Regions from separate parts of the Bacillus sp. ISL-39 genome, predicted to be linked through region 2. Evidence: a T-box and tRNA genes for the amino acid it is inferred to sense, from the RefSeq annotation. Region 2 holds a T-box; the other holds one or more tRNA genes.
What was found. A T-box is a leader RNA that pairs with one kind of tRNA and senses whether it is charged. The one in region 2 lies ahead of trpS (tryptophan--tRNA ligase), so its partner is inferred to be a tRNA-Trp.
Positions count from the first base shown of each region.

Region 1: it encodes a tRNA-Trp, which carries the amino acid that the T-box ahead of trpS (tryptophan--tRNA ligase) is inferred to sense. The anticodon was not compared.

Region 1 covers NZ_JAGGQM010000031.1:111-16,314, forward strand. The annotation lists rRNA gene rrf (5S ribosomal RNA) at 38-153, shown strand; tRNA gene J7E37_RS19990 (tRNA-Asn) at 221-295, shown strand; tRNA gene J7E37_RS19995 (tRNA-Ser) at 300-391, shown strand; tRNA gene J7E37_RS20000 (tRNA-Glu) at 408-482, shown strand; tRNA gene J7E37_RS20005 (tRNA-Val) at 541-616, shown strand; tRNA gene J7E37_RS20010 (tRNA-Met) at 658-731, shown strand; tRNA gene J7E37_RS20015 (tRNA-Asp) at 735-810, shown strand; tRNA gene J7E37_RS20020 (tRNA-Phe) at 839-914, shown strand; tRNA gene J7E37_RS20025 (tRNA-Tyr) at 985-1,069, shown strand; tRNA gene J7E37_RS20030 (tRNA-Trp) at 1,078-1,151, shown strand; tRNA gene J7E37_RS20035 (tRNA-His) at 1,163-1,238, shown strand; tRNA gene J7E37_RS20040 (tRNA-Gln) at 1,279-1,353, shown strand; tRNA gene J7E37_RS20045 (tRNA-Gly) at 1,360-1,434, shown strand; tRNA gene J7E37_RS20050 (tRNA-Cys) at 1,444-1,518, shown strand; tRNA gene J7E37_RS20055 (tRNA-Leu) at 1,561-1,645, shown strand; tRNA gene J7E37_RS20060 (tRNA-Gly) at 1,698-1,771, shown strand; gene J7E37_RS20065 (B3/B4 domain-containing protein) at 2,159-2,827, opposite strand; gene queG (tRNA epoxyqueuosine(34) reductase QueG) at 2,933-4,090, shown strand; gene J7E37_RS20075 (amidase domain-containing protein) at 4,180-5,073, shown strand; gene trmL (tRNA (uridine(34)/cytosine(34)/5-carboxymethylaminomethyluridine(34)-2'-O)-methyltransferase TrmL) at 5,164-5,643, shown strand; gene nfsA (oxygen-insensitive NADPH nitroreductase) at 5,775-6,524, shown strand; gene J7E37_RS20090 (PrkA family serine protein kinase) at 6,862-8,757, shown strand; gene J7E37_RS20095 (hypothetical protein) at 8,840-9,022, shown strand; gene yhbH (sporulation protein YhbH) at 9,322-10,491, shown strand; gene J7E37_RS20105 (C39 family peptidase) at 10,579-11,379, opposite strand; gene J7E37_RS20110 (glycine betaine uptake BCCT transporter) at 11,728-13,242, shown strand; gene J7E37_RS20115 (MMPL family transporter) at 13,371-14,870, shown strand; gene J7E37_RS20120 (efflux RND transporter permease subunit) at 14,863-16,204, shown strand, end outside.
Region 2 covers NZ_JAGGQM010000019.1:66,953-83,156, reverse strand. The annotation lists gene cls (cardiolipin synthase) at 1-56, opposite strand, end outside; gene mecA (adaptor protein MecA) at 205-876, opposite strand; gene spxA (transcriptional regulator SpxA) at 1,507-1,902, opposite strand; gene J7E37_RS14705 (GNAT family N-acetyltransferase) at 2,337-2,906, opposite strand; gene J7E37_RS14700 (hypothetical protein) at 3,117-3,302, shown strand; gene J7E37_RS14695 (putative glycoside hydrolase) at 3,434-4,633, opposite strand; gene J7E37_RS14690 (ABC transporter ATP-binding protein) at 4,818-5,759, opposite strand; gene J7E37_RS14685 (ABC transporter ATP-binding protein) at 5,781-6,815, opposite strand; gene opp3C (oligopeptide ABC transporter permease) at 6,834-7,862, opposite strand; gene opp3b (oligopeptide ABC transporter permease) at 7,862-8,791, opposite strand; gene J7E37_RS14670 (peptide ABC transporter substrate-binding protein) at 8,932-10,635, opposite strand; gene J7E37_RS14665 (DUF3899 domain-containing protein) at 10,908-11,273, shown strand; T-box leader at 11,335-11,561, shown strand; gene trpS (tryptophan--tRNA ligase) at 11,666-12,658, shown strand; gene J7E37_RS14655 (YjbA family protein) at 12,711-13,457, opposite strand; gene J7E37_RS14650 (YuzI family membrane protein) at 13,539-13,754, opposite strand; gene J7E37_RS14645 (nuclease-related domain-containing protein) at 14,088-15,068, shown strand; gene opp4C (oligopeptide ABC transporter permease) at 15,105-16,013, opposite strand; gene opp4B (oligopeptide ABC transporter permease) at 16,025-16,204, opposite strand, start outside.

The DNA of each region.
Region 1 (16,204 bases), on a different contig from region 2:
AAAAGACAGTATAATAGATATTGTCTTTAAAAAAATGTCTGGTGGCGATGGCGAGAAGGTCACACCCGTTCCCATACCGAACACGGAAGTTAAGCTTCTCAGCGCCGATGGTAGTTGGGGGTTTCCCCCTGTGAGAGTAGGACGCCGCCAGGCAGGATGCATTTTCATCCAATCTTCAAAGATGTGGATCGCGTATCCAAGTCGGAGAAATAATCATTATTCCGCAGTAGCTCAGTGGTAGAGCACTCGGCTGTTAACCGAGCGGTCGTAGGTTCGAATCCTACCTGCGGAGCCAATTTGGAGAGCTGTCCGAGAGGTCGAAGGAGCACGATTGGAAATCGTGTAGACGGTCAACGCTGTCTCAAGGGTTCGAATCCCTTGCTCTCCGCCATAGAAACTTTATATCTGGCCCCTTGGTCAAGCGGTTAAGACACCGCCCTTTCACGGCGGTAACACGGGTTCGAATCCCGTAGGGGTCACCAGAATTTTTTCGCCTAAGCGAAAAAATTATCCTTTGAAAAGTATCAGCGAACATATTACGGAGGATTAGCTCAGCTGGGAGAGCATCTGCCTTACAAGCAGAGGGTCGGCGGTTCGATCCCGTCATCCTCCACCATGATTTTTTACGAAGTAAAAATAATCTTCAATTATTACCGTCGCGGGGTGGAGCAGTCCGGTAGCTCGTCGGGCTCATAACCCGAAGGTCGCAGGTTCAAATCCTGCCCCCGCAATCTGGTCCCGTGGTGTAGCGGTTAACATGCCTGCCTGTCACGCAGGAGATCGCCGGTTCGATCCCGGTCGGGACCGCCATTTTTATTAAAAGTGGCAAAGTTATAGTGGCTCAGTAGCTCAGTCGGTAGAGCAAAGGACTGAAAATCCTTGTGTCGGCGGTTCGATTCCGTCCTGAGCCACCATATATACAATACCTGGCTATTCAGGGAATTGATAAAATGGGTTTTTTAACATCAAAAAAGATGTTATAGTGGAGGGGTAGCGAAGTGGCTAAACGCGGCGGACTGTAAATCCGCTCCCTCAGGGTTCGGCGGTTCGAATCCGTCCCCCTCCACCACTTAATATAGGGGTATAGTTTAAAGGTAGAACGAAGGTCTCCAAAACCTTTGGTGTGGGTTCGATTCCTACTACCCCTGCCAATTTTATAATGGCGATTGTGGCGAAGTGGTTAACGCACCTGATTGTGGTTCAGGCATTCGTGGGTTCGATTCCCATCAGTCGCCCCATTATAATTCACAAATGTAATAATAAGAGCATACAATATATTGGGCTATAGCCAAGCGGTAAGGCATCGCACTTTGACTGCGACATGCGTTGGTTCGAATCCAGCTAGCCCAGCCATTTTTTGCGGAAGTAGTTCAGTGGTAGAATACAACCTTGCCAAGGTTGGGGTCGCGGGTTCGAATCCCGTCTTCCGCTCCAAAAATATATGGCGGCATAGCCAAGTGGTAAGGCAAAGGTCTGCAAAACCTTTATTCACCGGTTCAAATCCGGTTGCCGCCTCCACTAACTCATTAGTGGCAGCAAGAAAGCAAGACATTTTAATATGCCGGTGTGGCGGAATTGGCAGACGCGCACGACTCAAAATCGTGTTCCTTCTGGAGTGTCGGTTCGACCCCGACCACCGGTACCACTTTTATTATAAACAGGATTTCCTGTTTTCTTTATTTCATAAAGATATGTATGCGGGTGTAGTTTAGTGGTAAAACCTCAGCCTTCCAAGCTGATGATGAGGGTTCGATTCCCTTCACCCGCTCCATACATACGTGACTAACGCAGTATGTCGTTTCCAGAAAACGATATACTGCGTTTTTTCTTTTCTTTGTCTTTGTTAAAAACTGAAAGTTGGTTTCACAGTGTTTGAAAAATAAACGGAAAATATCCGCTTAAATTGGAAATGACCCTTATTTTCTTAAAAATAAGAGGAACTTTTCCGTTTATTTCATCCAAATCGTTGTATTTTGTCTTATTTATAGCAGTTAACCGGAATACCTCCGCTTATTCCGCTTCATAAGCTTTCGCCATATACAATAGCCGGAATTTCTCCGCTTAAGAATGCTCATACCTACTTGAAAATTACAAGGAATGATAGCAAAGCCTTTTCTTTTCATTTCTTTAAATCTTCCGCGAGAAGAAAAAGGATGCCTTAGCATCCCGAAATTTTATATGTGCCAGCTCCGCCATGGATTTGGGTAAACATGTTCATAAGTGACTCGGTCATTTTTTGCTTCCCTTCAGGTGAAGATGATGGCCTTAGATAAACAATCTGCAGTGCATTAGTAGTTTTTTCTGTTACGGCAGTCCTTTCTGAATCGACAAATGGGCTGCCGAATGGTCCTTGTTCATCAGCAGAGATAATTAGGTTTGCCAGGTTATTGGCTCTGCCATTTAAACCAGTGTACTCTTCGTTTTCTTCTCCAATTTTAATGGTTACATCCCCCACTAGCTTATCACTGTCATAAACGCCAATTGGGATTTGATATTCAAGCGAGAAGAAATTATTTAAATCTATCGCACTATGTATGGGTTGAAGGTAATTCTGCTTTGCGATCCGGCGGTAGAGAGCTTCTGCTGAGTGTCTGTACCGGTTTGGGTCCTTCCCTGTAGTTTTGAATATTGACCGCCACTCTTTTATGCCTTCAAGATCCGTTACGTTTTTTTCCAGAAGGTCGAAGTAAATTGACTCCTGGAAAAGCTGCAATCTGCCTTTTAACATTTGCGGAGACTCGCCTACCTGTATTTCTTTATACTCGATAATCCCGACTGAGAATCCGGGAATAAGATCACATAATGCACTGGAAACTTGAATTTCCATTGATTCCACCTCCAAATTGGCTTTAAAATAGTTTATCATAAAAGTAATTTGCTTTTAAATTTAGGAATTCAATATAGATAACAAAATTGAAAGGAGGAAACATCAATGGATACAGCTAGCCTGAAAAAAGATATTATTGAATACAGCAAAACGATTGGCATCGATAAAATTGGTTTTGCAGCTCCTTCAGCTTTTGAAGAGATGAAGGTCAGGTTATACAGGCAGCAGGAATTACAATATCAATCCGGGTTCGAGGAAAAGGATATTGAGAAGAGAACTGAGCCTTCCCTGATTTTTGACCGTCCTAAGACAATCATCTCGATTGCACTAGCTTATCCTTCAAAGATGAAGACGAAAGTTGTCAGCAAGAAGGGAGAGCGGCGTGGAGTCTTCTGCCGTGCATCCTGGGGGACGGATTACCACGTGGTCCTAAGGGACAGGCTGAAAAAACTGGAGGAATACATTGTATCGAGGGTACCTGATGCGAGGTTTAAGTCGATGGTCGATACGGGCGAACTTGTGGACAGGGCTGTTGCCGAACGGGCGGGGATAGGCTGGAGTGGAAAGAACTGTTCCATCATCACACCAGAGTTTGGATCATATGTTTATTTGGGTGAGATGATCACAAATCTTCCATTTGAACCCGATACGCCGATGGAGGATCGTTGTGGCAGCTGCAATAAATGTGTGGAAATCTGTCCGACAGGAGCTCTCGTGCAGGGCGGCCAGTTAGATGCGCAAAAATGCATTGCCTTCGTGACTCAGACTAAGGGCTTTTTGGCAGACGAGTTCCGTGAAAAGCTTGGTAACCGCTTATATGGCTGTGATACTTGCCAGACAGTTTGTCCCGAGAATAAAGGGAAGGATTTTCACTTTCATCAAGAAATGGAACCTGATCCTGAGATTGCGAAGCCGCTCCTGAAACCTCTACTGACCATGAGCAACCGTGATTTTAAAGAAAAGTTCGGGCATGTATCCGGTTCGTGGAGGGGCAAGAAGCCTATTCAGCGCAATGCGATCATTGCTCTTGCGCATTATAAGGATGATACTGCAATACCAGAGCTGATTATGGTGTTGAAGGATGACCCTAGGCCTGTGCTCAGGGGAACAGCAGCATGGGCCCTTGGCAAAATCGGCGGCCGTGACGCTTTGGACGCATTGAAACATGCTTCTGTTGTAGAGAAGGATGAGGAAGTATTAAATGAGATCAGCAAGGGAATGGAATTTTTCAAGGGCAACTCAGAGTCGAATATAACTTTGTGAGAAGGATGGATTTTTAGAAAATCCATCTTTTTTTATGCGTGAAATCCTGGAACACTTCATAAATATGAATGGTGAAGGGAGAGATGAACATGCGTGAGCAACTGCAGGAACTGTTGGAACAGCGTGTCCTTCAATGTGTTTCCATGCCGAGAAATCAATTGCACGAGTGCCCCAGTATAGAGCAGAAAAAGCAGAGTTTTGCCAGCAGATCTGCTGAAATTGTAAAAGCAAAGGCAAATGGCAGGGTTGAAGAGAAATTTGAAAATAAGGAGAATGCCTCGATTTTATATGAGGTTCATTTTCAGTATTTGATTAAGCAGCGGGGTCTATTTTACATGGAGGAGGAAGTGGAGAAGAGGCAGGCGGAATTTTACAAGGGTGTTCTGGTAAAGGATGAAAAGCTGAATGAGATCAGGGAGTCTAACGGCAGCGATGAAGCGTTGCCTGCTTTTGCGCAGCAGGAGGGAGACCAGGAGAGGAAGGGCTTCAGATACGACAGGCTGAAGGCCGTCCAGTATGCAGAAAGATGGTGGAATGACTACAACCCTGCATATAAGAAGTTCGAGGTTGATTGTACCAACTATATCTCACAATGCCTGCATCAGGGCGGAGGACCGATGCGCGGGTATCCAAACCGCAGCAATGGCTGGTGGATGCAGAATGATAATTGGAGCTTCAGCTGGTCGGTAGCCAATGCGATGCGCTGGTACATCCCAGGGTCCAAGCTGGGCTTAAGGGGGAGAGAAGTAAACAGTGCTGAAAAACTAAAGCTTGGTGATGTCATCTGCTATGATTTTGAGGGAGATGGACGTTTCGACCATACTACAATTGTTACGGGACACGATGCGGATGGCATGCCGCTAGTCAATGCTCATACGTATAACAGCAGGATGCGATATTGGGCTTATGAGGATTCGACCGCTTATACCCCGAATATTAAATACAAGTTTTTTACGATTACGGATGATTACGACGATATTTGATGGCTTAATGACAATAGTACGGCGCCATTTCTTTTGCTGAGAAGGAGTGAAGTGGTATAATAGCTTTAGTTTTTAACAGAGGTGAAAGTCATGGCATTGCATGTAGTATTATACCAGCCGCTCATACCAGCAAACACTGGCAATATTGCTCGCACATGTGCTGGTACCGATACCGAGCTTCACTTAATCAGGCCGTTGGGATTTTCAACGGATGACAAGATGTTGAAGAGGGCGGGTTTGGATTACTGGGAGCATGTGAAGATTCACTATTATGATTCGCTTGAGGATTTTTATCAACAGAACGAGGGCGGAGAATTCTTTTATGTGACCAAATTTGGCAAAAAGGCGCATTCCGATTTTGATTATAGTGCAGCCGAAAAGGATTTCTTTTTTATTTTTGGCAGAGAGACGACAGGACTTCCTAAAGATGTGATCGAAAACAATATGGAGACATGCCTGAGGCTGCCTATGAATGAAAATATCCGTTCATTAAATCTGTCTAACACAGCCGCTATTTTGATTTATGAAGCGCTTAGGCAGCAGGATTATCGAGACTTGCGTAAATACTAGGAGGCCTGACCAGGTCTCCTTTTTGGCATGCCTAAGTGCCAGCTGGGATTTTGAAGACGACTGGTACTTTGCAGTGAATTAAAATGTTACTTATCCAGGCTATATATATTCCAGAAGGAGTTGTTATTTAAATGAACCAGGTAATCGAGACTCTCTTACAGCATCGTTCGATCAGGCGTTTTACGGATACACCGCTGGATCGAGAACAAATTGAAGCAATCGTGAAAAGTGCTCAGGCAGCATCAACTTCGAGCTTTATACAGGCGTATTCAATAATCGGTATAACAGATCAGGATAAAAAGACCAAGCTTGCAGAGTTGGCTGGTAATCAGGCTTATGTGGCGAATAGTGGCCATTTTTTTGTATTTTGTGCAGATCTTCATCGACATAAGGTCATATCAGAGATGGAAGAGTCAGATCTTGATGATTCGATTGAGAGTACAGAGAAATTCATGGTTGCCTTGATCGATGCGGCTCTGGCAGCCCAGAATGCCGCCATTGCGGCCGAATCCATGGGACTGGGGATTTGCTATATAGGAGGAATACGGAACGATCTCGAGGCAGTAAAGGAGGTTCTGAAGACACCAGAACATGTTATCCCGCTGTTTGGCATGGCAGTAGGATATCCTGACCAGGACACGGACGTAAAGCCGCGTCTGCCTCTCGAGCATGTGTATATGGAAAATGAGTACCAACAGGACAGGGGTGTGTTTGAAAAGCAGCTCCGCGACTATAATACCACTACTTCAGAATACTACCGGGAAAGAACCGCAGGAAAACGTGAGGACACCTGGACGGAACAGATGGCAAAAATGCTTGGGCGAAAATCAAGGATGTACATGAAGGAGTTTGTGGAAAAACAGAATTTGAATAAAAAATAATCATAGAAAAGTAAAAAAGCTGCCAATCGGCAGCTTTTTATTTTTTGTTGACTCCCGGCTTATCATCGTAACCGCCTGTGAAAATAGCAGCTAGAAATGCAATACTTACGCCTATAATTAGGATTAGTTTCATGTATGTAAGCCTCCCTTTTTATCGTTTTGTTCATATAGAAATCATTATATCCTATTATGCTGCAACTGTGAAGGATGGGCTTATTTTTTCCTTTAGGAGGTAAAAAAGGACAATCCTCCTTGCAGAACGTTTACGCATGTTCAAATTGTTTGCTGCATAGAATTTATTAATCGTCTCTTGATAACGCTAGATGGGGAGGTCCATATGGATATTTTAAAAAAGATTGAGATGTATCGCCAGGGTGAAGAGAAGCTTAAATGGGAAGGGACGTTCAGGGAGTATCTTGAAATTGTTAAGGAACAGCCGTGGGTAGCTCAATCGGCACATTCGCGTGTATATAATATGATCAAGGATGCAGGAATTGAAAAAGAGAAAGGCAAGAAGCGCTATTCCTTCTTCAATTCACAGTTATTCGGCCTTGAAGAGGCGCTGGAAAGGCTTGTCGAGGAGTATTTTCATCCGGCTGCGAAAAGGCTTGATGTCAGAAAGAGGATTTTACTGTTGATGGGACCTGTAAGTGGAGGTAAATCAACACTCGTCACCATGCTGAAAAGGGGGCTTGAGGCGTATTCGCATACAGACAGGGGAGCAATATATGCAATCAAAGGCTGCCCTATGCATGAAGACCCGCTGCATATGATTCCGCATCATTTGCGCAAGGATTTTTATGATGAGTATGGCATCAGAATTGAAGGCAATCTCTCACCGCTTAATATGATGAGGCTTGAACAAGAGTATGGCGGCAGGATTGAAGATGTCATCGTAGAGCGAATCTTCTTCTCCGAGGATAAGCGGACGGGAATCGGCACATTCAGTCCATCTGATCCCAAATCCCAGGATATTGCGGATTTGACCGGTAGCATTGACTTCTCGACCATCGCGGAATATGGATCTGAGTCCGATCCGCGAGCCTACCGTTTTGATGGGGAATTAAATAAGGCGAACCGCGGGATGATGGAGTTCCAGGAAATGCTTAAGTGTGATGAGAAATTCCTCTGGCACTTGCTGAGCCTGACGCAGGAAGGCAATTTTAAAGCGGGAAGATTCGCATTGATTAGCGCGGATGAATTGATTGTCGCGCATACGAATGAAACGGAATACCGTTCTTTCATTTCCAACAAGAAGAATGAAGCCTTGCATTCACGTATCATTGTGATGCCGATTCCATATAACTTAAAAGTGACCGAAGAAGAGAAGATCTATGACAAGATGATCAGAGAAAGTGATGTAAATGATGTCCATATCGCGCCACATACTCTGAGGGTGGCTGCGATGTTCACGATTCTTACGCGCCTTAAGGATCCAAAAAAGGGCGACATCGACCTGATCAAGAAGATGAGGCTTTATGATGGAGAAAGTGTCGAAGGGTACAACAGAGCTGATGTTGAGGAATTGAAAAAAGAGCATCAGGATGAGGGAATGAGCGGAATTGACCCTCGTTATGTCATCAACCGTATTTCTTCTACAATCATCAGGAAAGAAGTCAAAACAATTAATGCTTTAGACGTCCTGAGATCACTTAAGGAAGGTCTTGACCAGCATCCATCGATTACGGCTGAAACAAGGGAGCGCTACCTGAACTATATATCTCTTGCCCGGAAGGAGTATGACGATATCGCCAAGAAAGAAGTACAAAAGGCATTCGTTTACTCTTATGAAGAGTCAGCTAAAACCCTTATGGATAATTACCTTGATAATGTTGAAGCTTATTGTAATAAGGCGAAGATGCGTGATCAGCTGACTGGTGAGGAAATCAATCCTGATGAGAAGCTGATGCGCTCTATCGAAGAACAGATCGGCATTTCCGAAAACGCCAAGAAAGCCTTCCGCGAAGAGATTTTAATCAGGATTTCTGCCTACGCGAGAAAAGGCAAGAGGTTTGATTACAATTCGCATGACCGCTTGCGTGAAGCAATCCAGAAAAAGCTGTTTGCTGATTTGAAGGATGTCGTCAAGATTACGACTTCAACAAAGACTCCTGATGAGACGCAGCTGAAGAAAATCAATAATGTCGTCGCAAGATTGATCGATGAGCATGGATACAACTCTACCTCAGCGAATGAATTGCTGCGGTATGTCGGAAGCCTGTTGAATAGATAGATTGTGAGGGCCTGCAGATTGCGGGTCCTTTTAGTTTATAAAATCCTGATAGCGGGAATAGTACAGGCAAGAGGTGATCAACATGAGTAAAAAAGAATTGCCAAAAGACTATGTCCCTAAAAATAGTTCCATGGCTCGAAATGAGGAAGAAATCGAAAATCTTGGAAAGCAAATGGAACACCGCCGTACAGGCGAAGTATTGAAAGAAGAGTATGATAAAGTACCGGATCCAATCCAATTTGATAAAGAGAATGAAAAGGAATAACCTTTGCTGACCATGCAGAGGTTATTTTTTTGTGCACTTCTTTTAAGGGTTATATCCCTTATGGCAATGCGTGATTCGGCATCTTAAATCCTGAAGTTAAGCCGTTGCTTCTTTAAAATGGGCTTGTCCACCCGTAGGAGAAAAGGTTAATTGTCAAAATTATTTGTAAATTATTTTGTCTTCTTGCATAAGATAGAGTAATTACAATTCTCATAAGGGAAAAGTCCATCGGGATATTGTATGAAGGTATGCTGAATTGTGTTACTGTCAAAATGAAAATTTCAAAGGAGGGGTTGAAAATGACCGATGAAAGCAGTCACCAGTTTGTGATTTCCCAGGAAGATTGGTCCCTCCACCGCAAAGGACATGATGACCAACAGCGCCATCAGGAAAAGGTGCAGGAAGCAATTAAGAGCAATTTGCCTGATTTGATTACTGAAGAGAATATTATCATGTCCAACGGCAGGGATGTCGTAAAGATTCCTATAAGGTCACTGGATGAGTACAAAATCCGTTATAACTATGATAAAAATAAGCATGTCGGCCAGGGGGATGGAGACAGTAAAGTAGGTGATGTCGTCGCGCGTGATGGCTCCGGGCAGCAGCAAGGTCCGGGGAAAGGGCAAGGCGCAGGAGACCAGGCCGGTGAAGACTATTACGAAGCAGAAGTATCAATGATGGAAATAGAAGAAGCGTTATTTAAAGAGCTGGAGCTTCCGAACCTCAAAAAGAAGGAAGAACAGGAGCATCTTGTTGAAAATATTGAATTCAACGATATCAGGAAGACTGGATTGATGGGTAACATTGACAAAAAGCGGACCATGATGTCAGCTTACAAACGGAATGCCATGACAGGCAAACCATCCTTCCACCCAATCTACAAGGAAGATCTTAAATTCAAGACGTGGAATGAGGTCATGAAGCCCGATTCAAAGGCTGTTGTTCTTGCCATGATGGATACGAGCGGCAGTATGGGACTGTGGGAAAAATATATGGCGAGGAGCTTCTTCTTCTGGATGACGCGCTTCCTTCGCTCCAAGTATGAAACAGTCGAAATCGAATTTATTGCTCATCATACAGAAGCAAAGGTAGTCTCCGAGGAAGATTTTTTCTCAAAAGGAGAAAGCGGAGGTACCATTTGTTCATCCGCTTACCGGAAAGCACTGGAACTTATTGATCTGAAATACAATCCAAGCAAGTTTAACATCTACCCATTCCATTTTTCAGATGGTGATAACCTGACCTCCGACAATGCCCGCTGTGTAAAATTAGTAGAAGAGCTGATGAAGGTCTCCAATATGTTTGGTTATGGAGAAGTCAATCAGTATAATCGCCACTCGACCCTAATGTCCGCGTATAAAAACATTAAAGACGATAACTTCCGTTACTATATCCTCAAGCAGAAAGCTGATGTATTCCACGCGATGAAAAGTTTTTTCAAACAGGAAGAAAACAAGATGTATGCTTAATAAAAAGTCGGCAGGATAGAGCTCCTGCCGATTTTTCTATTTTTTCATCGTCTCACGCTGGATAGAAACTCCTATATTAACAATCTATTATTTTTCAATTCCGATCGCCTGGCTGCCCATCTGGACCCAGGCATTCTCGAATGGTGTCCGTGGGACGGCCTTATAACCCTCGCTGGCAAGGGGGTCGTTTATGTAAATGTACTCCTCGTCATAGCCGACAATCAAAACACTGTGTTCTTTGTAAGTAATCTTCACATTTCCGGTATTTGTCTCCCAAACAGTAAATTCCGATTCGGGAAGCGGCGCAAAGCTTGAATTCGTAATGACCCACACTGGCGATCCAGTGTCAATCAGTTCATAAACTGAATTTACGGATTGGCCAGTAATGTCCTTGACTTTTCCAGGCAGGTAATTCTCTGCAAGTTTTGCTACAGGACGGTGGTAAACGCCATATCCCGACTTGCTGAAGGTATAGATATCGCCTACGAAGCCATCATAAGGATTGCTGCGAACATAACTTGTGTCGCGGAAAGGTATTTTATGTATCTGTTCAGCCAGGTTCATTTTATCGGCTGCGATTCCTTCATACTGCAAAAGCATCGTTAAGCTGGTTACTTCACAGCCTCGTTGTAATTCGGGGAGCTGACTGATGTGCGGAACCCCTTCAATCATTTCTTTCTCCTCTGTACTGAAGAAATCCCCAAAAATTTTTTTATCTTCAATGGTCTTTGTTATGGAATGAGCTTCAGTTCGGGTGATTTTTGGTGCAACTGCAGCTTGTGTTTCTGCCGTTGGATTTTTAATCGATCGTAAATTTTCCGCTCCCAGGTAGGTCGCCAGGAAAATGCCTCCAATGGATAGTGTTCTAATAAGCAACTTTTTATTCAAAATATCGTCTCCTAACATTTCTCCTTCAGGCTGGGCATCTCTTACAATTTTAACCAAAGTTCGACAATGATTCAATAGACTAATAGAATAATATTGGAAATCGACTGGTAATAAGGTAACGATTATGCAGTGTTGATATTACAGTCGAAAAACTTGAGTCTTTGGGAAGAATATTGAGGAATTTAGTAGTTGAACATGAAAGTGAGTTCCAGTAAAAAAAGGATTTTAGACATTCATTTTTTTTGACAAATTCGGTAATACTATCTCTGTTATGAGTACAATCTTTTAAAAAAACACTAATTTGTGTTAGGGTATTAAGGTGCAAAGTTTAACGAAGGGAGTTTTTTGATGAAAAAGGATTCATCTGTTTTTTTCATATCGACAGGAATTTTGTTACTAATGGTTCTTTTCGGTGTGTTTGTTCCAGATAAACTTGAATCAGTTACAGCCAATATCCAGGGATTCATTACTGATTCTTTTGGCTGGTATTATTTAATTCTTGTATCTGCAATTGTAATTGTTTGTCTGTATTTCTTGATCAGTCCTCTGGGAAAGATCAGGCTTGGCCGGCAGGATGACCGTCCAGAGTTTACTACCCTGACTTGGTATGCGATGCTTTTTAGCGCCGGTATGGGGATTGGGCTGGTATTCTGGGGCACTGCTGAACCAATAAGCCATTATATGGTCTCAACACCAACCGGAGTGGAGGCTGGATCTGACCAGGCTATCCGTGATTCAATGAGGTTCACGTTTTTCCACTGGGGTATCCATGCCTGGGCCATTTATGGAATTGTTGCATTAGTTCTTGCTTATTTCAATTTCCGGCATGGAAAGCCAGGGTTGATTAGTGCTACTCTCAGCCCGATTTTAGGCGACAAGACGAATGGAGCAGCAGGAAAAGTAATTGACGTGATTTCGGTTGTCGCGACTGTAGTCGGTGTGGCAACAACTTTGGGATTTGGAGCTGTACAAATTAACGGTGGGCTTTCTTACCTATTTGGAATCCCTACTGGTTTCGTAACTCAATTGTTTATTGTTCTGATCGTAACAGTATTGTTCATGATCTCTGCCTGGACAGGACTTGGAAAAGGTATCAAGATTTTAAGTAATGTAAACATGATACTTGCTGCGGTATTGCTCGCGGCTATGCTGTTTTTGGGACCTACCCAATTTATCCTGAACCTTTTTACCAACACAATTGGTACATACCTTCAAAGTTTGCCGGCAATGAGTTTCAGGATTGCTCCTTTAAATGAAGAAGTCCGTTCGTGGATCAACGGCTGGACCATTTTCTATTGGGCATGGTGGATTGCCTGGGCACCATTTGTAGGGATTTTTATAGCTCGAGTTTCTAAAGGCCGTACGATCAGAGAGTTTGTATTTGGTGTACTGCTAGTACCTTCTTTAATTGGCTTCCTATGGTTTTCTGCTTTTGGAGGTTCAGCAATCATGCTTGAGCACGAAGGGGTTGCGAATATTTCTGAACTCGCGACCGAAGAAGCGCTCTTTGGCGTGTTTGCCAATTATCCATTAAGTTCATTATTGTCCATCCTGGCAATGATTCTTATCGGTACATTCTTTATCACTTCAGCAGACTCTGGCACATTTGTTTTAGGGATGATGACCACCAATGGATCGCTGACACCAGGAAACAGGATTAAATTCACATGGGGAATCATGTTGGCGGCAATTTCTTTAGTATTGCTGTACTCTGGCGGGCTGCAGGCATTGCAAAATACAATGATCGTAGCCGCATTGCCATTCTCCATCATTATGGCATTAATGGGATTAAGTCTAATTAAAGCCTTGAATCAAGAAGCGAAAGAACTGGGAATTGGAAAAATTCCTAAACGCAAGCTTTAATAATTATGTGGGGGGTCATTCCAATATGGGATGGCTCCTTTTTAAATTTATTCTTTACATAATGGGGGAGGCAGATTATACTTTATGTTAGTAATTACTTACAATCATTATTTCAGGGAGGAAGGACTATGCTGAATATACTTGGTTCATTGATGTCAAAACACCCAGTTAAAATAATGTTATTAACGATAATGTCTGCTGTGCTTTTAGCTGCAGGGGCAAGTAACGTTCAAATGGCTACTGGGAATGAGACACTGGTAAGCACTGAATCAGTGGTTTATAAAAGTAACCAACAGCTTGAGGAAGAGTTCGGAGGAGAATCCATCATCATCGTATATGAAGCAACAGATGATCATAACGTGCTTACTGTCGAAAGGCTGGAGCATTTGAAAAGGCTTGAGACGCTCCTTAATACACATGAAGAAGTTTATAGTGTCATGAGTCCTGTTGTATTGGTGGAAGAAATGTCGTCCAAGCAAGCTATTAAATATAAAGAGGGTATAGCGGGAATATCAGATGGACTGAATGAAATGGGAGGGAAATTAGTAGAGGTTGGGGAACAGATGCAAGCCAATACTTCCGGAGATAGTCAGCTGCCAAATATTGAAGGGCAAATGGCGGAACTTAGTCAGGGAGTAAGCAAAATGATTGATGGCCAGAAGAAGCTAAAGGAAGGAACAACCAACCTCGTTGATGGTTATTCCCAGTTTGGAACTTATACAAAGGAAGCTGGATTGAAACTAGGAGCATTAGCCTCAAAATACGATACAAACGATCCCCATGAGAAACAGCAGGCAGAACAGATAAATGAAATGAGCACCCAGCTGATCCAGCTTTCTGAAAAAATGCTGCAGGGAGCCGAGAAATCAGCAGTTTTGCCGAATGTTTCAGATCAGGCAATCAAGGGGCTAAAAGGGATGGAAAGTGGATTATTAAAAAAGCAAGGACAGTTAGAAAGCTTGCAAAAAGAAAAGACAGAGCAATCTGAGGAATTGGGGGAGCTCAGCAAAGGTCTGATTGAAATAGGCACAAACCTGGTTGAAATCAGCGGGAATTTAACCAGTATGAATGATTACTCTGATACATTGCATCCTGGATTGCCAGGTAAGCAGGAAACACTTGAATACATGATTTATGATGATCAAGGCAAAAGGCGAGATATTTTTAATGAAGTCGTCATAGATGACCATACTATGATCATGATCGTGAAATTTAATGGACATGTTTCCGACGATGCAAAAAGTGAAGTCTCAAAAACGGTAAAATCATATCTAAATGAAAATAAAATAGAATCAACAGCCACTATGGTTTCGGGCAAACCAGTTTTGGATGATGCAATCCGCTCATCGATGAAGGAAAGTATGCAGAAAATGATGATGCTATCTATTTTGTTCATGGTCATCATCTTATTTTTCACCTTTAATGTAAGTTGGCGCTTACTTCCCTTAGGCATCATTTTAATAGCAGTCATTGGTACGGTAGGCTTGATGGGGTGGATTCAGATTCCAATTACAATGGTCTCTATGGCTGTGTTCCCGATTCTCATAGGTCTTGGCATTGATTATGCGATTCAGTTCCAAAACAGGTATTCAGAGGAAATGGCAGAAGGGGAGAATGACCATGAATAACCAACCAAAGAAGGCCCTACATCAAACATTAATGAAAATGGTGCCTGCAGTTTTGACAGCCTTAATTGCTACAGGGCTAGGCTTTATTGCTTTATACACATCTCCTGTACCAATGATCCAGGACTTTGGCAAGATGCTGACAGTAGGAATGATCATCAGTTTTATAGCAGGAGTTTTTATATTGATTCCGATTTTATTCTCCAGAGATCATTCCTTCAAAAAAGAAAGGAATAAAAAGAAACAAGTAAAATTAAAAAATACGAAGGGAGACAGGCTCTTTAATGGGTTTACAAATAAACTGATTTCACTGAAGTGGTTCATTGTTTTAATTGCCTTCATAACAGCTGGTTTTGGTATTTGGGCTGATTTGCAAGCTGGGGTCGAAACGGATGTTGAAAAGTTCATGCCGCAGGATACACAGGAGTTAAAGGATATTCATAAGTTAAGAGAGATTCTCGGCAGTACCGATCAAATTTCGGTTGTTTATGAAGCTGACGATGTGTCATCCGCTGAGATATTGGAGTGGGTAGATGGGATCACCGGAACAGTTAAAAGTGAATTTCCAGAAACCGTTATTGATACACGTTCAGTCACAACTGCACTTCGACAGATGAATGAAGGGAAATTTCCTGGGAATCAAGAGATAGAGAAATATTTGGCTGAGATGCCAGAAGCCCAGAAAAAGCTGTTAATTAATGAAGAGAGAACAAAAGGTGTCATCACCCTGAGTATAGAGCACCTAGAGGCAGAGGAGCTTAAGGGGTTCATTGATGACTTAAACGATTATTTTAAGGCGGAAGAATCAAAAGGAGTTGATACAACGGTTACCGGAAAAGCAGTGCTGGATGTTGAGATGGTTATCGCATTGACTACTGGCAGGTATAAAATGACATTGCTCGGGATGGGGCTTGTATTCTTTGGCTTGCTGTTAGTATACCGCCATCCTGTCAAAGCATTTATACCATTGCTGCCAATCGCCCTGATAGTCGGATGGTCAGGCGGAGCCATGTATTTACTTGATATCAAATATACCCCGTTGACTGCCACACTGGGAGCATTGATCATCGGAATTGGCACAGAGTTCACCATCCTGATCATGGAGCGTTTTTATGAAGAACGGAAAAAAGGCAGAAACAGCATGGAAGCCATCATGGTCACGAATCGGAAAACAGGGAAGGCCATCCTCGCATCTGCCTTTACCACAATCGGCGGGTTCAGCGCGCTGCTGATTTCCGATTTTGTCATCTTGAGCAACTTCGGCATGATGACATTAATAAATATATCCCTGGCACTGTTCAGTACAATTGTAGTTATGCCTGCCATCTTGATTATTC
Region 2 (16,204 bases):
TAGTAGATCCCAGCAAGGATCAATAAAAACGTTAAGATCCGAACTGTATTCTTCATGTAACCACCTGTTTCTCTCTCTGTATTTTTCCCGCAACAAGCGTTGGGAACTTCAGATATATATATACGTTTATATGTAATGAAGGGATTCATACATACAGACTATTATATCAAAAAAGCCGATTTCATTTCTGAAATCGGCCTTCACTCAGGAAAAATGCTTTCTTATGACACTAAACACATCTTCTTCGATAATCTTATTACCGTATTCATCGAGACGGTAAATCGTGACTGTCGACTCCTGCCCATACTCTAGAAGAACGCTAAGGATATTGTCAATTTCTTCTTCATCCTCAAATTCCTGCTCAGGAAACTCAATGTATAAATAATATTTGTCTTCATAGCTGTATAAGCTTGTTTTGACTTTATCGATTCCCGGCCGTTTTGAAAGAGCAATGACATCTTCAAAATCCTTGAAGTATAGCAGGAATTCTAAATCATCCTCGAAGGCAGGATCCGCATCATCAATTCCTTTTGGATTAAACTGATGGTCAAGCAGCTCTTCAATCCTCTCATCGACTGGAAGATCCTTCATCTTATCATTTGGAAGCGGCAGTTCAAACTTTGGACCGTCCTTGGACAGCTGTGCCTTTGTCACTAAAACCTCCAGACCTTTTTCCAGGGCCTGAACCTGGATCCATAAAGGGCCTTCAACTGCGAACTCCTCCTCGGCATGGACTTCATCCATCATCTCCCAGAATAGCTCTTCGCTGCGATCACGGTTATACCAGATTTCCTCCCGGTCAAAACCGCGCTCCTCTATGTCCATATATGAAATATAAAATTTCACGGTATTCTCATTAATACGCTCGATTTCCATTCGCTTTCTCTCCCTTCCAGGCAAAGATTTGAAGGGACTAAATACCCCCAAAAAAGCAGTTGGTCTTTATCATTTACCCTTAATAAATAAGCCTGAATCACCTTGATTTATAAAGGGGCTGTGTAAAAAGAAATAAACGATCTTGTACTTTTATTTTATGTTATATTAAGCCATTTTGGAAACAAAATATACACCCATTTTTATAAAGGCAGTTTCCGCATTAATTATTTTTGCTATCGTACATGGTTATGTCCGCATTATTATAGGCATCGAGGTTCTTTTAGATGAGACTTCCGAACTTATAATGCGCAAAAAGGTGGTACAAGCAACAAAATTCACGAAAAGAACTTTTATAAAAGGCTGATGAATGGACTCGCCTGAATAGATTTATCTGTTTAATATGCTGCGGGGATTGTGCTAATGCGCTGCCTTAACCACAGGCTTCCCGCCCCTAAAGATACAATCAAGAAGGTTAGCCAAAATTCATTGCGACTTAACAAACCAATTTAAAGTATTCTTTACATTTTACCAGAAAAGTGCCTGAATTTCAATTTGTCTGCATTGCCAGGAGCACACCGGGTTAGGCGCGGCATGAAAAATAAAAAGCCCCCAAAAAGGGAGCTTAAAGGTTTAGTTTACTAAACGCTGAGCCTCGCGAAGCTGGAAAGTACGCACTTTACGTGGCAGGAATCGTCTAATTTCATCTTCATTGTATCCAACCTGCAGGCGTTTTTCATCAATGATGATCGGACGGCGGAGCAAGCCAGGGTTTTCCTTGATAACCTCAAACAGTTCTTGCAAAGGCATTGTTTCCAGGTTCACATCAAGCTTTTGGAAAGTCTTAGACCGGGTTGAGATGATTTCATCCGTCCCATCTTCTGTCATACGAAGAATTTCCTTTATTTCATCAATTGATAAAGGCTCTGAGAATATATTTCTTTCAGTATATGAGATTTCATGTTCTTCCAGCCAAGACTTGGCTTTTCTGCAAGAGGTACAACTTGGTGAAGTGTATAAAGTGACCATTGCTAATTCACACTCCCTTAGATTTACTTATATATTATTTGCTTCAAATGAACTGCCATTTCTTAAATAATAATAAGTTTAATTTTATAATTCATATTGTTTATTATACACCATGGATTTGATAAAAGGTATCCCTTTTCTTAAATTATTCCGGGTATTTATGTAAGATTATTTTCTCTCTTCTCTATATATAACGAACGAAATAGAAAAAAGTTTCAAGAAAGATTATATTTTTTCATCACCTTCTGCTTCAATCTATATAAATATTCGTACAATTCTTCCCAGATGTGTCCGTCGGGTATTCATTTTCTTAATTTAATTATATTTACCCGGTTGTGCAGGACTTAAACCTTTTTATTTAAAAAAATTTATTCTCAATTAATTTAGTAACAATGAAAACGCAACCGTGTAAAAACACTGGTTGCGTTCGTGACTTAGATGTCCTGAAGCAAATCATCACGTTGATCTTCGACAGTCAATACTTCATCAACTGGCTGGTATGATTCTCCGTAAAACTTTTTATCTTTATAAGTGTGAATCATGTTGTAGGTTTTCTTCATGGCTTCGTACACTAGATCCTCAGACGCCTCATCAGGTGACCAGAAAAGGATTTCCATCTCATTGATTTCCTTCGTAGCGAGCGACCGACGCCTGTAACCAATCGTCCTCGCATGCTCGAAACCTTCCCGCTTGTAAAAGCGCAGGCGTTTTTCAGTATCTGTGTCCTCATAATTAACTGGTTCAACCTCAAGGATAATCGGCTTGCTTTTTTCCTTCAGCTTCTCGATCAACTTGTGGCCTAGCCCCTGACCGCGGGTCGACTTAGATACGAATAGGTAATCAATGAACACAAAATCCTCTGTCTCTACATACATGAGCACATGTCCTGGCCCCTCATCCTTATGGTACATCTCTGGTCTTTCCTTTAAAAGTGTTTCCATGTGTTCTTTTGATTTCATTTCCTCAATTGGGAAATATTGATTTAATTTCTCATACCAATGCATTGCTTATCTCCTTTTTGATTTTATTCCATCCCGATAAGCACCCAGCTTTTCTTATATAACCATGATCTAAATACTTGTATTATTTTTTCTTTATAAAGTTCTTTTAATACACCGGCAATTCTTTTAAAATAAAGATGTACGGGGATCATGTATTATATTTATCACAAAATCACTAACAAGATTATGTGAAAAAAAAGGTGGAGGTTTATCATGGGCGGTTACATAATGGATCTAACTATCGTTGCTTTACTGATTGTGGGTATTACCGCGACAATTGGTGTGATCACCAATGGAGTAGGAACTAGGTTCTTTAGTGGAAATAAAAGAAATGAATTCGTCGATCAATCAACAAGTTTGCAAACTGGCTGGAAAAATGTCGGCGGCAGCAAGAAGTAATCCATATCCCATCTGTTATTATAACTTATTTTCATATCGATAATCTAATGATATGAAAACAGCCTGGAATGATTTTCATCGTTCCAGGCTGTTTTAGTATCAGAAAGTATAATTTTTAACATCGAGAATGATCATGGTGTGTAATCAACATTAGGAGAGTATTTATTGCTTGCATTCCATAATAAGTATTCGTTAATCCCCTGATCCTTCAATGCCCTGATCTGGTCTTCGACTTCCTTTTTCCCGTAGACAAGGTAATTTCCACTGCCTAACCATGATGCTGTGAAATCCTGCAACCATGGACGTGAAACAGGCGGGGTCTTTAATTCATCAAGCTTCTTTTTCTCCATTTTTGCATATTCCTGAACGAGACGGTATGGCTCTGTGTCAGGCTTGGCAATCCCGAAATAAGAAGTCCAATGGCTTGGATAAATCATGGAAGAAATGACATCCACATTCTCGGAGATTTTCGAGAAGTTCTGTCCAATTCCCGGGGCTTCAGGGAGAGTTGCCGTATAACCAAAGATATCCACTGATACTTTGACATCATAAGGTTTTAATTCTTTCCTAGCATAGGCCACAAAATCGGTCACTGCTTTGACCCGTTTTTGGACATTATCCATGTCTGTTTCCTTATAGTCCCCCATGGAATATTGAAGAGTAGAGTCCCTCTTTTCGAATCCCTCAGGGAAACGGACATAGTCGAACTGGATTTCCTGGAAGCCCATTTTTGCTGCCTCGATGGCAATTTGAACGTTGTAATCCCACACTTCTTTCACAAATGGATTTACGAATGATTCTCCCCTGCCATTTTTCCAGACTTGATTCCCTTCTTTAAATGACCACTCCGGTTTTTTATTTGCCAGAGCTGTATCTTTGAAAACGACTACCCTGGCGATAGGATAAATCTGTTTTTCTTCCAAAGTCTTTAATAATTTTTCTGGATCTTTAATATAGGGCTTTCCGATATCTTTAAAAGGAGAATTCTCATCTGGTTTATATGTAAGATATCCATGGTCTTCTTTTATATCAATGACCATCGCGTTTAAATCAGTCTCATCAACAAGTTTGGTAAGACTTTTAAACCTCTCTCCTCCAGCAGAATTCCCGGTTACATAGATTCCTCTTACAGCATCAGGATATTCAAATGAATAACCTGAATCAAACTTGAACCTTGGCATCTGCTCTGGTATTTCCCTGACCAACGATTGATGTTCCCTGACCGGAAGTCTTTCTGTTTCATGCGCTTTCGATTCTGCAAATACTGTACCTCCTGCTTGTGAAAAAGAGGCAGCTAATAATGCTGCTGCTGCTATTTTTTTAAACTGCACAAACAACTCTCCTTTCAAAACGTACCTCACTCAAAATAACCGCTATCTTTATAATATGTTTCTATAAGTCTATTTTACCCACTTTCGACACATTTAGATATTATAGTTTAATATTTTTATTTGGAATTTATTACCGGCCCTTTTGAAATCAAAAAAACGATCTCAAAATAAGAGATCGTTTAGTTTATTTGACATATTGCTGCTGATATTGCTTCAGTTCCTTTTCTGAGCAATAGACATAGTGCCCCGGAACGACTTCGCGCATCTTCACTTCTTCTCCATCTGCATACTGATGTACATTTGAATCATATGTTTTGCGTCGGCGTGTACGCTCAGATTCTGGGTCTGGAAGCGGGATTGCAGAAAGCAATGATTGTGTGTATGGGTGAAGCGGGTTTTTGTATAGCTCTTCAGCTGTAGTTAACTCCACCAGCTTACCAAAGTACATTACACCAATGCGATCGCTGATATATTTTACCATAGAAAGGTCATGTGCGATAAACAAGTATGTTAAACCTTTTTCACGCTGAAGTTTCTTCATCAGGTTGACAACTTGTGCCTGGATGGAAACGTCAAGAGCGGAAATTGGTTCGTCTGCGATAATAAATTCCGGCTGCACGGCAAGGGCACGCGCAATCCCGATCCGCTGCCTTTGTCCACCTGAAAACTCATGTGGATAACGGTTGGCGTGTTCTCTGTTTAAGCCAACTGTTTCAAGCAGTTCATATACCATTTCCATTCTTTCTTGTTTGCTCTTCGCAAGGCCGTGAATATCAATACCCTCGGCAATTACATCGGAAACCTTCATCCTTGGGTTCAAGGAAGCATAAGGATCCTGGAATATCATTTGCATACTTCTGTTGAATCTTTTTAAATCTTTTTTGCTCTTCTTGCCGTGTACGTTTTCTCCCTTGTAAAGGACATCTCCATCTGTCGCTTCATAAAGCCTGATGATTGTTCGGCCCGTCGTGGACTTGCCACATCCTGACTCTCCAACCAATCCAAGAGTTTCTCCTTTAAAGATATCAAAAGTAATTCCATCGATAGCTCTTACTTCATTTGGTTGACCCATATTGAAGTACTGCTTTAGATTCTTTATTTCAAGAAGCTTTTCTCTATTTTCCATCAGCCAGTCCTCCTCCTACAGTTATTTAGCGCCCATGAATTTACGCATTCTGCTCTTCACAGCTTCCGGTGGTTCTACCTTAGGAGCATCTGGATGCAACAGCCATGTAGCAGCATAATGTGTGTCAGACACTTTAAACATTGGAGGCTGTTCTTCTAGGTCGATTTGCATTGCATATTCATTACGAGGCGCAAAAGCATCACCTTTTGGCGGATACAATAAGTTTGGCGGTGTACCAGGGATCGCATAAAGTTCTTCTTCTTTAGCATCAAGGCTTGGCATAGAGCTGATCAATCCCCAAGTGTATGGATGCTGCGGATTGTAGAAGACTTCATCCACTGTACCGATTTCGACAATTTTCCCACCGTACATGACTGCCACTCTGTCAGCAACGTTCGCTACAACACCAAGGTCATGGGTAATGAAAATGATGGAAGTGTCGATTTTTTGCTGCAAATCTTTCATCAGTTCCAAAATCTGCGCCTGGATTGTTACATCCAACGCTGTTGTCGGCTCATCGGCAATTAGAACCTTTGGATTACATGCCAAAGCAATCGCGATAACAACCCTCTGCCTCATGCCGCCTGAGAATTGATGCGGGTATTGTTTGATACGTAATTCAGGTTTCGGGATACCTACCAGCTTCAACAGCTGAACCGCACGCTCTTTCGCCGCTGATTTACTCATATTTTGGTGCTTGATCAAAGGTTCCATGATCTGCATTCCAACATTCATAGTTGGATTTAAAGAGGTCATTGGATCCTGGAAAATCATCGAGATATCCTGTCCACGGATTTTCTGCATTTGCTTGTCTGTCAATTTAGTTAAGTCTTTGCCTTCGAACAAGATTTCTCCTTCCGTAATCTCTGAATTGGATGGAGGCAGCAACCTCATGATTGCTTTTGTCGTTACTGATTTACCTGATCCCGACTCACCAACTATTGCAAGGGTTTCTCCCTTTTTCAGTTCAAAGTTTACACCGCGGATCGCTTTCACTTCGCCCGCGAATGTATGGAAGGATATATTTAAATCCTTAACTTCTAGAATATTTTCCATAATACATTCACCTGCCCCTTAATCGCGCATTTTCGGATCAAGCGCATCGCGCAATCCGTCTGCCAGCATATTGAACGTAATCATGATGATACTGATGATAACAGCTGGAATTATCATCTCATGTGGGTGTAACCTTAGCACTTTAAAACCTTCATCAATCAATGTACCGAGTGATGCATAAGGATCCTGAAGACCAAGTCCGATAAAGCTCAGGAATGCTTCAAAGAATACCGCATTTGGAATCGTGAACATTGTATTGATAATAATAACACCAGCAAGGTTTGGCAATAAGTGTTTAGAGATGATTTTGCCATCACTGTTCCCGAGAGTTTTAGAAGCAAGTACAAACTCCTGTTCCTTAAGCTTAAGCGTCTGGGCACGTACAACACGGGCCATACCTACCCAACCTGTTATGGTCAGTGCAACGGTAATGGAAATAATACCTGGCTGCAATACAAGGATCATCAAGATAACGACAATCATTAGCGGGATACCAACAAGCACTTCAGTGATCCTTTGCATGACATTATCCAGTCGTCCGCCATAGTAACCCGAAATGGCACCATAAGCAACACCAATGATCATATCAATAACCGCGGCCAAAAACGCAATATACAGAGAAATTTGCGTACCTTTCCACACACGAGTAAATAAGTCACGTCCTAAAGCATCCGTACCAAACCAGTAGTATTCATCGACTTTTTTGACTTCATACATATTGATTTCTTTGCCGGCTTTATTTGTCTTTACACCGTCAAATGGCAGCCAGCTAATATGTTCTAGCCCCTGGATTTTGGGAGGTAAATTATTATGAGAAACATTTTGTTTATCAAACTCTTTGCCGCTGATTAATGGACCAACGAATGCCAATAGGATAACTATTGCCATTACAATTAAGCTTACAAGCGCACCTTTATTTTTGCGTACACGCATCCAAGCATCCTGCCAGAAGGTTAAGCTTGGCTTGTTAATTTCCTCGCTTTTGGCCGAATCGATATCTGCCGGCCTAAAACGATCTTTTGGAATGTTTGATTCAAAGTCAGCCATTACTTATTACCTCCAGACAGCCTGATGCGTGGATCGATGATACCGTAAAGAATATCCACAACAAGGATGATAACTACAAATAATGCAGCAAATAAAATGGTTGTTCCCATGATAACAGGGTAATCATTTACTGTAATAGATTTTACGAACTGTTCACCAAGACCAGGAATCGCAAAAATCTTTTCGATTACAAGGGAACCAGTCATCAATGAAATTGCCAAAGGTCCTAAAACCGTTACCAACGGAATTAACGCGTTTCTTAAAGCATGCTTAAACGCAATCTCAAAGAAACTCGCACCTTTAGCTTTTGCCAGCATGATATAGTCTGACCCTAACACTTCAATCATTTCAGTTCTCATGAAACGGGCAGCAATCGCAATTGGCAACATGGAAAGAGCGATGGTCGGCAGGATTGTATACTCAAATCCTCGCCAGAAGAGTACAGGGAACCAGCCTAATTTAACACCCACAAAGTATTGCAGTAATCCTGCAAATACGAAGTTAGGAATAGACTTACCCAAAACTGCGATAAAAGTAGAACTATAATCGACCCAAGTATTCTGTCTTATTGCCGCGAAGATCCCAAGGACAATCCCTACAATTGTACCAAAGAGCATAGCCTGGGCACCTAACTGCATAGATGGTCCTAAGCGTTTGAACATCAGGTCAGTTACCGGTGTATTGTTAAACTGAAACGAAATACCCAGATCGCCTTGAAGCAAGTTTCCAATATACTTAGCGTACTGCACAGGTACCGGCTGGTCGAGACCGTACTTTGCCTTCATGATTTCCATTTGTGCAGGACCCAATTTATTCGCACTTGCAAATGGCGTACCAGGAATGATTTTCATTAAGAAGAATGTAAGGGACGCAATAATGAAAAGAGTCAAAAACATATAAAGTACCCTTTTTAACAGGTATTTTGCCATATGGGTGCACCTCCTGTATAATTTCAATTTTCCCTATTGTTCGACAAATCGTTTACAGGGAAAAAGAGAGTATATCTAGATATACTCTCTTTCTATCCTCAGAATTATTACATTCTGAAATAAGAAACTTTTTTAAGTTTTTATTCTTCGCCTTCGATTGTTACCCACTGGAATGAGTAGTCAGGACCGTAGTTGTAGATCGCAAGACCTTTAACATTCGGGTTAAGAAGGATGTTAGCTGCACGCTGGTAAACAGGTGCTAGACCAGCATCTTCTTCAAGCATGATTCTTTCAGCTTCCTGCTGTGCTTCCCACTGAGCTTTCTCATCAGTAGCAAGTTCACCTTGAGCATCTTTGATCAGCTTATCATATTTCGGGTTAGAGTAACCCATTCTGTTGCTTCCGCCATCAGTGATCCAAAGGTCAGTGAACGACAATGCGTTACCGTAGTCTGGTCCCCATCCTGCGAATTGAAGATCGTAATCCATAGCGTTGTCACGCTCTAGACGTACTGCGAAAGGAACGCTCTCAAGCTTGATTGTCAAGCCAGGAAGGTTTGTTTCTAACTGGTTCTTGATGTAAGCATCAGTTTTCTTAGCTGCTTCAGTGTCTCCACCAAGGTAGCGAAGTTCTAACTTATCTACGCCAAGTTCCTTAAGACCAGCTTCCCAATGTTTCTTAGCTTCTTCAGCGTTGAAAGTGATTAGGTCGCCATGCTTTTCACGGAAATCTTCACCATCAAGTGTTACGAAATCTTTTGGTACAAAGTAGTTAGCAGCAACTGAACCGTTGTTCAGGATGCTCTTAGCAAGGTCTTCTTTGTTGAAGCCCATTGCGATTGCTTTACGGATATTTACGTTAGCAAGTGCTTCGTTCTTCTGGTTCATTTTGATCCAGAATACTACAGCTTCCATCCAGCTAAGCATGCGCTCATCGCCTTCATATGAAGGAACGATATCAGAAGAAAGCAATCCAGTCATATCTGTTTCGCCAGCTTCAAATGCGTTTACAGCAGAGTTAGAATCTTTTACTACGTTTACAGTGATCTTTTCAAGTTTAACTTGATCAGCGTTGTGGTAATTAGGGTTCTTAGCCAGTACCCACTCAGTAGCGTCAGTACCTTCCCAAGTTTCCATTACGAATGGACCGTTGTAAAGTAAGTTTTCAGCATTACTTGCGAAAGCCTCGCCTTTCTCTTCAACAAACTTCTGGTTTTGCGGATAGAATGTTGGGAAAGCGAAAAGGTCTTGCCAGTAAGCGATTGGCTTTTCAAGAGTTACTTCCAAAGTCTTGTCGTCAAGTGCTTTAACGCCAAGTTCAGTTACATCATAAGCCTCTTTCTTAGATCCGGCTTCAGTGATTTTCTCAGCGTTCTTGATCTTGCCGCCCATCATGTAAGGACCATATGGAGATGCAGTCGCTGGGTCGATAGCGCGCTGCCAAGCATACACGAAGTCGTGAGCTGTTACAGGCTCGCCGTTAGACCATTTTGAGTCGATTAGTTTGAAAGTGTAGACAAGGTTGTCATCACTGATTTCAGGCTCGCCGTCCGAAAGTGCAGGAACTGGCTTGTGGTCCTGGTCAAGGCGGTAAAGACCTTCACCTACGTTGTTTATGTAAGTGAAACTTGTAGAACCTTCAGCAAGGACTGTGTCCATTGTTGGGATTTCGGAAGAATCCAACATTCTTAATTCTTGTGGTACATTAGGTGTGTCTTCGCCTGATTTTGCATCATCTTCAGGCTTTTCTTCTCCAGCATTGTTTTCGCCGCCGTTACATGCAGACAGGATTAACGAGAATACTAGAGTCAAAATCAATAGAAATGAAAATTTTGACTTTTTCAAGGATATGCCCCCTCTTTTTTAATGTTTTCTGAAAACTTTTTACATTCCCTATTATACATAGATTGAATTAAATGTTCAATATTTTTGCGCGAAAAATTTACAACTTTGAAACAATAGTAATAAATTCCCTGCTTGATTTGTGTTATAATAGTGACTTATAAGCCTTTCTGGAGTAAATATAGGGCGTATCTTATTGTAATATTTGATTTATTCGGAAGAATTATTCAAGAAATTACTTTTATGAAATAACAATATAAGGGAGAATTTAAAAAATGCGTAATAGATTTGGGAAAATTTTTTCTAGTTTTATTGTTACACAGCTATTGATTTTGATTCTTGCGCTTGTCTATCAGCAGAGCATTACATTGCTCAGTTATATAAATTTCTCTTTTTATGTTGCTAGCGTTCTCCTGTTTACTTCTCTTATAGTCTTTACGATTAATTCTGGTTTTTTTGACGCAATTTCTTATTCTTTCCGGTCTGTTTTTGCTGGTAAGGAAGATGGAGACAAGAAAAAGTCGTTTGATGAGATGACACCTTTATCAGAACTGGTCACTTTCAATGCTAACCCGTTACTAATGGTTGGATTGCTGGATTTTATCCTGATGCTTGCTGCACTGTTCATTTATTATCTGTAAAATTGCACCTGAACCCTTGCTTCTCATGGAGGTTTTGATTATAATCATTTCTAATAAATCATAAAAAGCAATGATGAAGAGTAGTACATCTGTTCAAGGCTTTCAGAGAGTTTGTGGTTGGTGGAAACAAACAGCCTGGCAAATGGAATGGACTTTTGAGCTTCTGGGTTGAACTTTAGTAAACTCAGACGTATCCTGCGTTAAAGGTATCCATGCTTCACTGAGGCATGGGCAGAGTGACTCATTCGTGAGTAATTAGGGTGGCAACACGGACCATTCGTCCCTAGAAGTTAGGGACGAATGGTCTTTTTTGTGTTCTTTTTCCTCTGTTTGCGGCAATACCAACTGAATTCAGACAAAAGAATACAATATATATTTCATAGGAGGAATTTATTATGGAGACTATATTTTCTGGCATCCAGCCGAGCGGTACGATCACACTTGGCAACTATATCGGTGCAATGAAACAATTCACAGAGCTGCAGGAACAATATAATTGTTACTTCTGTATCGTTGACCAGCATGCGATAACCGTGCCGCAGGACCGTTTGCAGCTTCGCAAAAATATAAAGAGCCTCGCAGCATTGTACATCGCTTCAGGAATTGACCCTGAGAAAGTAACTTTATTCATTCAGTCGGAAGTTCCGGCACATGCTCAGGCAGGATGGATGATGCAATGTGTTGCTTATATAGGCGAGCTTGAAAGGATGACTCAATTCAAGGATAAATCGACCGGGAAAGAAGCTGTCTCAGCCGGTCTTTTAACCTATCCTCCGCTTATGGCTGCCGATATCCTTCTATATAATACGAATCTCGTGCCAGTCGGAGAAGACCAAAAGCAGCATCTAGAGTTGACAAGGGATCTTGCTGAACGTTTCAACAAGAAATACAATGACATTTTTACAATTCCGGAAGTACGAATAGCTAAAGTCGGTGCAAGAGTCATGTCCTTACAGGATCCATTGAAGAAAATGAGCAAATCAGATCCTAACAGTAAGGCTTTCATCTCTATGCTTGATGAACCAAAGCTAATTGAAAAGAAAATCAAGAGCGCTGTAACTGACTCTGAGGGTATTGTAAAATATGATAAAGAAAACAAACCAGGCATTTCCAATCTCTTGTCCATCTACTCTATTTTAACCGGCAAGGCGATTGCTGAAATTGAAAAGGAATATGAGGGTAAAGGATACGGTGATTTCAAAGGTGACCTTGCAAAGGGTGTTGTCAATGTCATTGAACCAATCCAGAAAAAATACTATGAGCTGATTGATTCAGAGGAACTGGATGAAATTCTTGATCGCGGAGCTGAAAAAGCAAACTTTGTTGCAAATAAAATGCTTAAGAAAATGGAGAATGCGATGGGCCTTGGGCGCAAGCGGAAATAAACCAAGAAAGGAGCTGACACTGTGTCAGCTCCTTTTATTTCAATAAGGCTAATTAATTTACTTTTGGGCCGTGCTCCATTTCCCAAAGTTTTTCGAAAAAGGCCTGTCCCTTGATTATATTTTCGCAAAATTTCTGGTGCTTAGGTGACCATCCAAACTTTGTTTCTTCATACAACTGCTCCCACACCTCTTCAAATGAGAGACGTTGAATTTCTTCATATAGTTCAGGTTTCCATTCAGTGAACCAATATCGGACTTCAGCTACATTTTTTGAAGAATTCAGCTGATCCATGGCCATGAACAATAATTGCTTCAACTGTCTTTCCTTACGGGTCAATCCTCTCATTAAATCTGGAGAAGGTGATAAGATATGGAAATCCTTTAAGGCACTTTGGTCATTGAATCCATATTGGATCGTATCCTGATTTTCAATCATTTCGTACACCAGCTGTTCCTGACGCGGGATAAGCCGGCTCTTTCGGATCGGGATATTATAGCCGATTGTGTCAACTGCCAGGATTCCAGTACCATCCGATACGACGAAGCAATAATCAAGCTGTGTGCGTTCATGATTTTTCCTCAAATACGCCTTTCGGTAAATGTCATCCAGAAGCTGTTGAGGCAACTCAGATAAATCATTTTCAATGTAATTAAATAACAGATGATCAATTTTCAGAAGCGGCACCTGGTCAAGCAGTTCAACACCATCATCCTTCCGCCACTCGTGGAAATGGCAGACATTATAGCCATTCTCTTCCCCTTCGAACCAGTTTACCCAGACATCATGAAGATACAACATGATTTTTAACCCCTCACTTCAAGAAACTGTTTGTCCATCAGTATGGGCAGCACTAAGTAAAAATATTCCTTAAAAGGAAGATCAATTTATATCGCTGTTATGCGGCCAATAAATACTTAACCAGATGATCCCCATTCCCGCTGGCAGCAAGTAGCATTCCACTCTCCGGGAGATAAAGGATAAATACTCGTCCAAACCGTGCCCGGCTGTAATCATATTCAAATACGCGATTGTGCTGATCCCCCCTGATACAGCCAGACTAAAACCAATCGTCAAAACAAACATTCTAAAAATCATAAGATTGACTCTCTTTACAACAGGAAATTACTTCACACACTTACCTCACCCCGGCCTGTCCATTTTTATTATATATATATGAAGGAAGTTGGTGAGGAAGTACTGAAAGGTGTTTATTTATGACATTTAGGAATATATTCATTTTTTACGGAAGGTATCCACTTGTTTTTAGGAATAAAACCAGATTTTAAGGAATATCCTGACCTAATTCAGGAATATATCAGGATTTTAAGGAATATATCCTTTTTGTCACTAATTCTTCACACTCAACGAGAGGAGTTTACAGTATTTTAAAGAATTCTCTCCTATAAACCATCAAAAGGAGAGATGATTTTGTTTTATAAAGACAGGGACATACCTTATAAATTGAAAGCAGAAGAGGCATTAATCCGCCGACTCGATGTAAATCATCCGAAACTGCCCTTAATAGAAGAAGAATATCGAAAAAAACTTGCAGGATTAAGAGGTGAAAAAGAACTGGAATACCACTTATCGTTTCTTAAAGATAATAACTATCTGATTATTAATGATCTCCGGTTACAGCATGGTGTCCACTTCTTTCAAATCGACTCCCTCCTGCTCTCCCCCAGCGTTTCTTTCATTATTGATTCCAAGAATATTGCCGGAACAATTGTCTTTGACCATGAATTCAATCAGTGCATTCGGATTTTCAACGAAAAAGAAGAAGGCATCCGTGATCCCTTCACCCAAGTTCAAAGACATGTCAGGCTATTGTCACAATGGCTTGATGATCATAACCTACCCTCATTAAACCTCGAGTACCTTATTGCTATATCAAGACCTTCAACCATTATAAAATCAAAAGGAAATAACTCTTACAATAACTTCCGAGTTGTACAAGCTGGCCATCTAATAGCGAGGATTATCGACTTAGAAAAACGTTATCTAAAAGAGATAACTACAATAAAGGAGACTAAAAGAATAGCTAAACAGCTGGTAAAATATCATGTACCCTTTAAGCCCAATATATTTGATACCTATTCCATTCATCCTGATGATGTGAGAAAAGGAGTCCAATGTCCGGAATGCAAGGCTATATCTATGCACAAAATTCATGGAAGCTGGTATTGCCCTGTATGCCAAACTTCATCTAAAACAGCCCACATCCTCGCATTAAGTGATTATTACTTCCTCTATGGCAACACCATTACGCTCAGTCAATTTTCCGATTTTTTATTAATACCAATATCAAAACGGAAGTCCGCCTCTTCTTTCCTGATTTCACTCAGTCTGCCCTGCGCAGGCTCTAAAAAGGGGCGGGTCTATGACCTCACCCCTCTGATTGAAAAATAAGCAAAATAAAAAATCTACCTTTGTATGGTAGATTTTTTAACGGCGTGATCTTGGATTCAATGCATCTTTTAGACCTTCACCAACGAAGTTGATCGACAAAATCGTGAGTGTAATGGCAAGTGCAGGTGGAATCCAGATCCACTGCTTTCCTTGTAATACGTCTGGTTCATTTGCGAATGCAAGCATGTTACCCCAGCTTGGAATTTCAGAAGGAACACCGAAGCCCAAGAAGCTTAATCCAGTCTCTGCGACAATCATGGAAGCGAACAAGATCGTTGCTTGTACGATGATTGTTGAAAGGACATTTGGAAGTAAATGCTTTGTGATTACTTTGAATGGTGAACATCCGATTGAGATGGCAGCAAGAATGTATTCATTCTCCTTTTCCGCCAAAATCTTGCTTCGGACAATCCTCGCTACCCCGCCCCAGCTCAGCAAGCTGATAACCATGATCAGGATGACAAGACCATTGATTTTACCATGGAAAATTGTAGCCAATACGATAACGAAAACCAGGAATGGGAAGTTCAGGACGAAATCAGTGAAGCGCATAAGCATGCTGTCAACGATACCGCCGAAATATCCTGCGATTGAACCTACAATCGTTCCAAAAATGATTACGAATAATGTACAGCTTATTCCGACTAAGAGTGATACCCTTCCGCCGTATAACAATCTGGTGAAAACGTCACGCCCATTTTTGTCCGTTCCCAGCCAATGCTCTGCAGATGGCTTTAAGGACATTGAGCCAATGTTGATTTTTGTTATATCTGTTGTTGTAATGTATGGAGCCAGGAAAGAGACAATCATTACGAAAACCAAGAAGATCAAGCTTGTCATCGCCAACTTGTTTTTCACAAATTTTCTTCTAGCGATGGCCCAAGGAGACATGCCTTTTTCCGGCTTCAGGTTAATCTGTGTATTATTTGCTGTAGAAACTTCCATAGCCATCCTCCTTAATCAAGCCTGATCCTTGGATCAACGATTCCATATAAAATATCTGCAACAAGGTTTCCAAACAGTGTCAAGAATGAGAACATCATTGTCAATGTCATAAGGACTGGATAGTCTCTTTGGCTGACAGAGTTCAAGAATAATTGACCGATACCAGGATAAGTGAAGATTGTTTCGGTGAT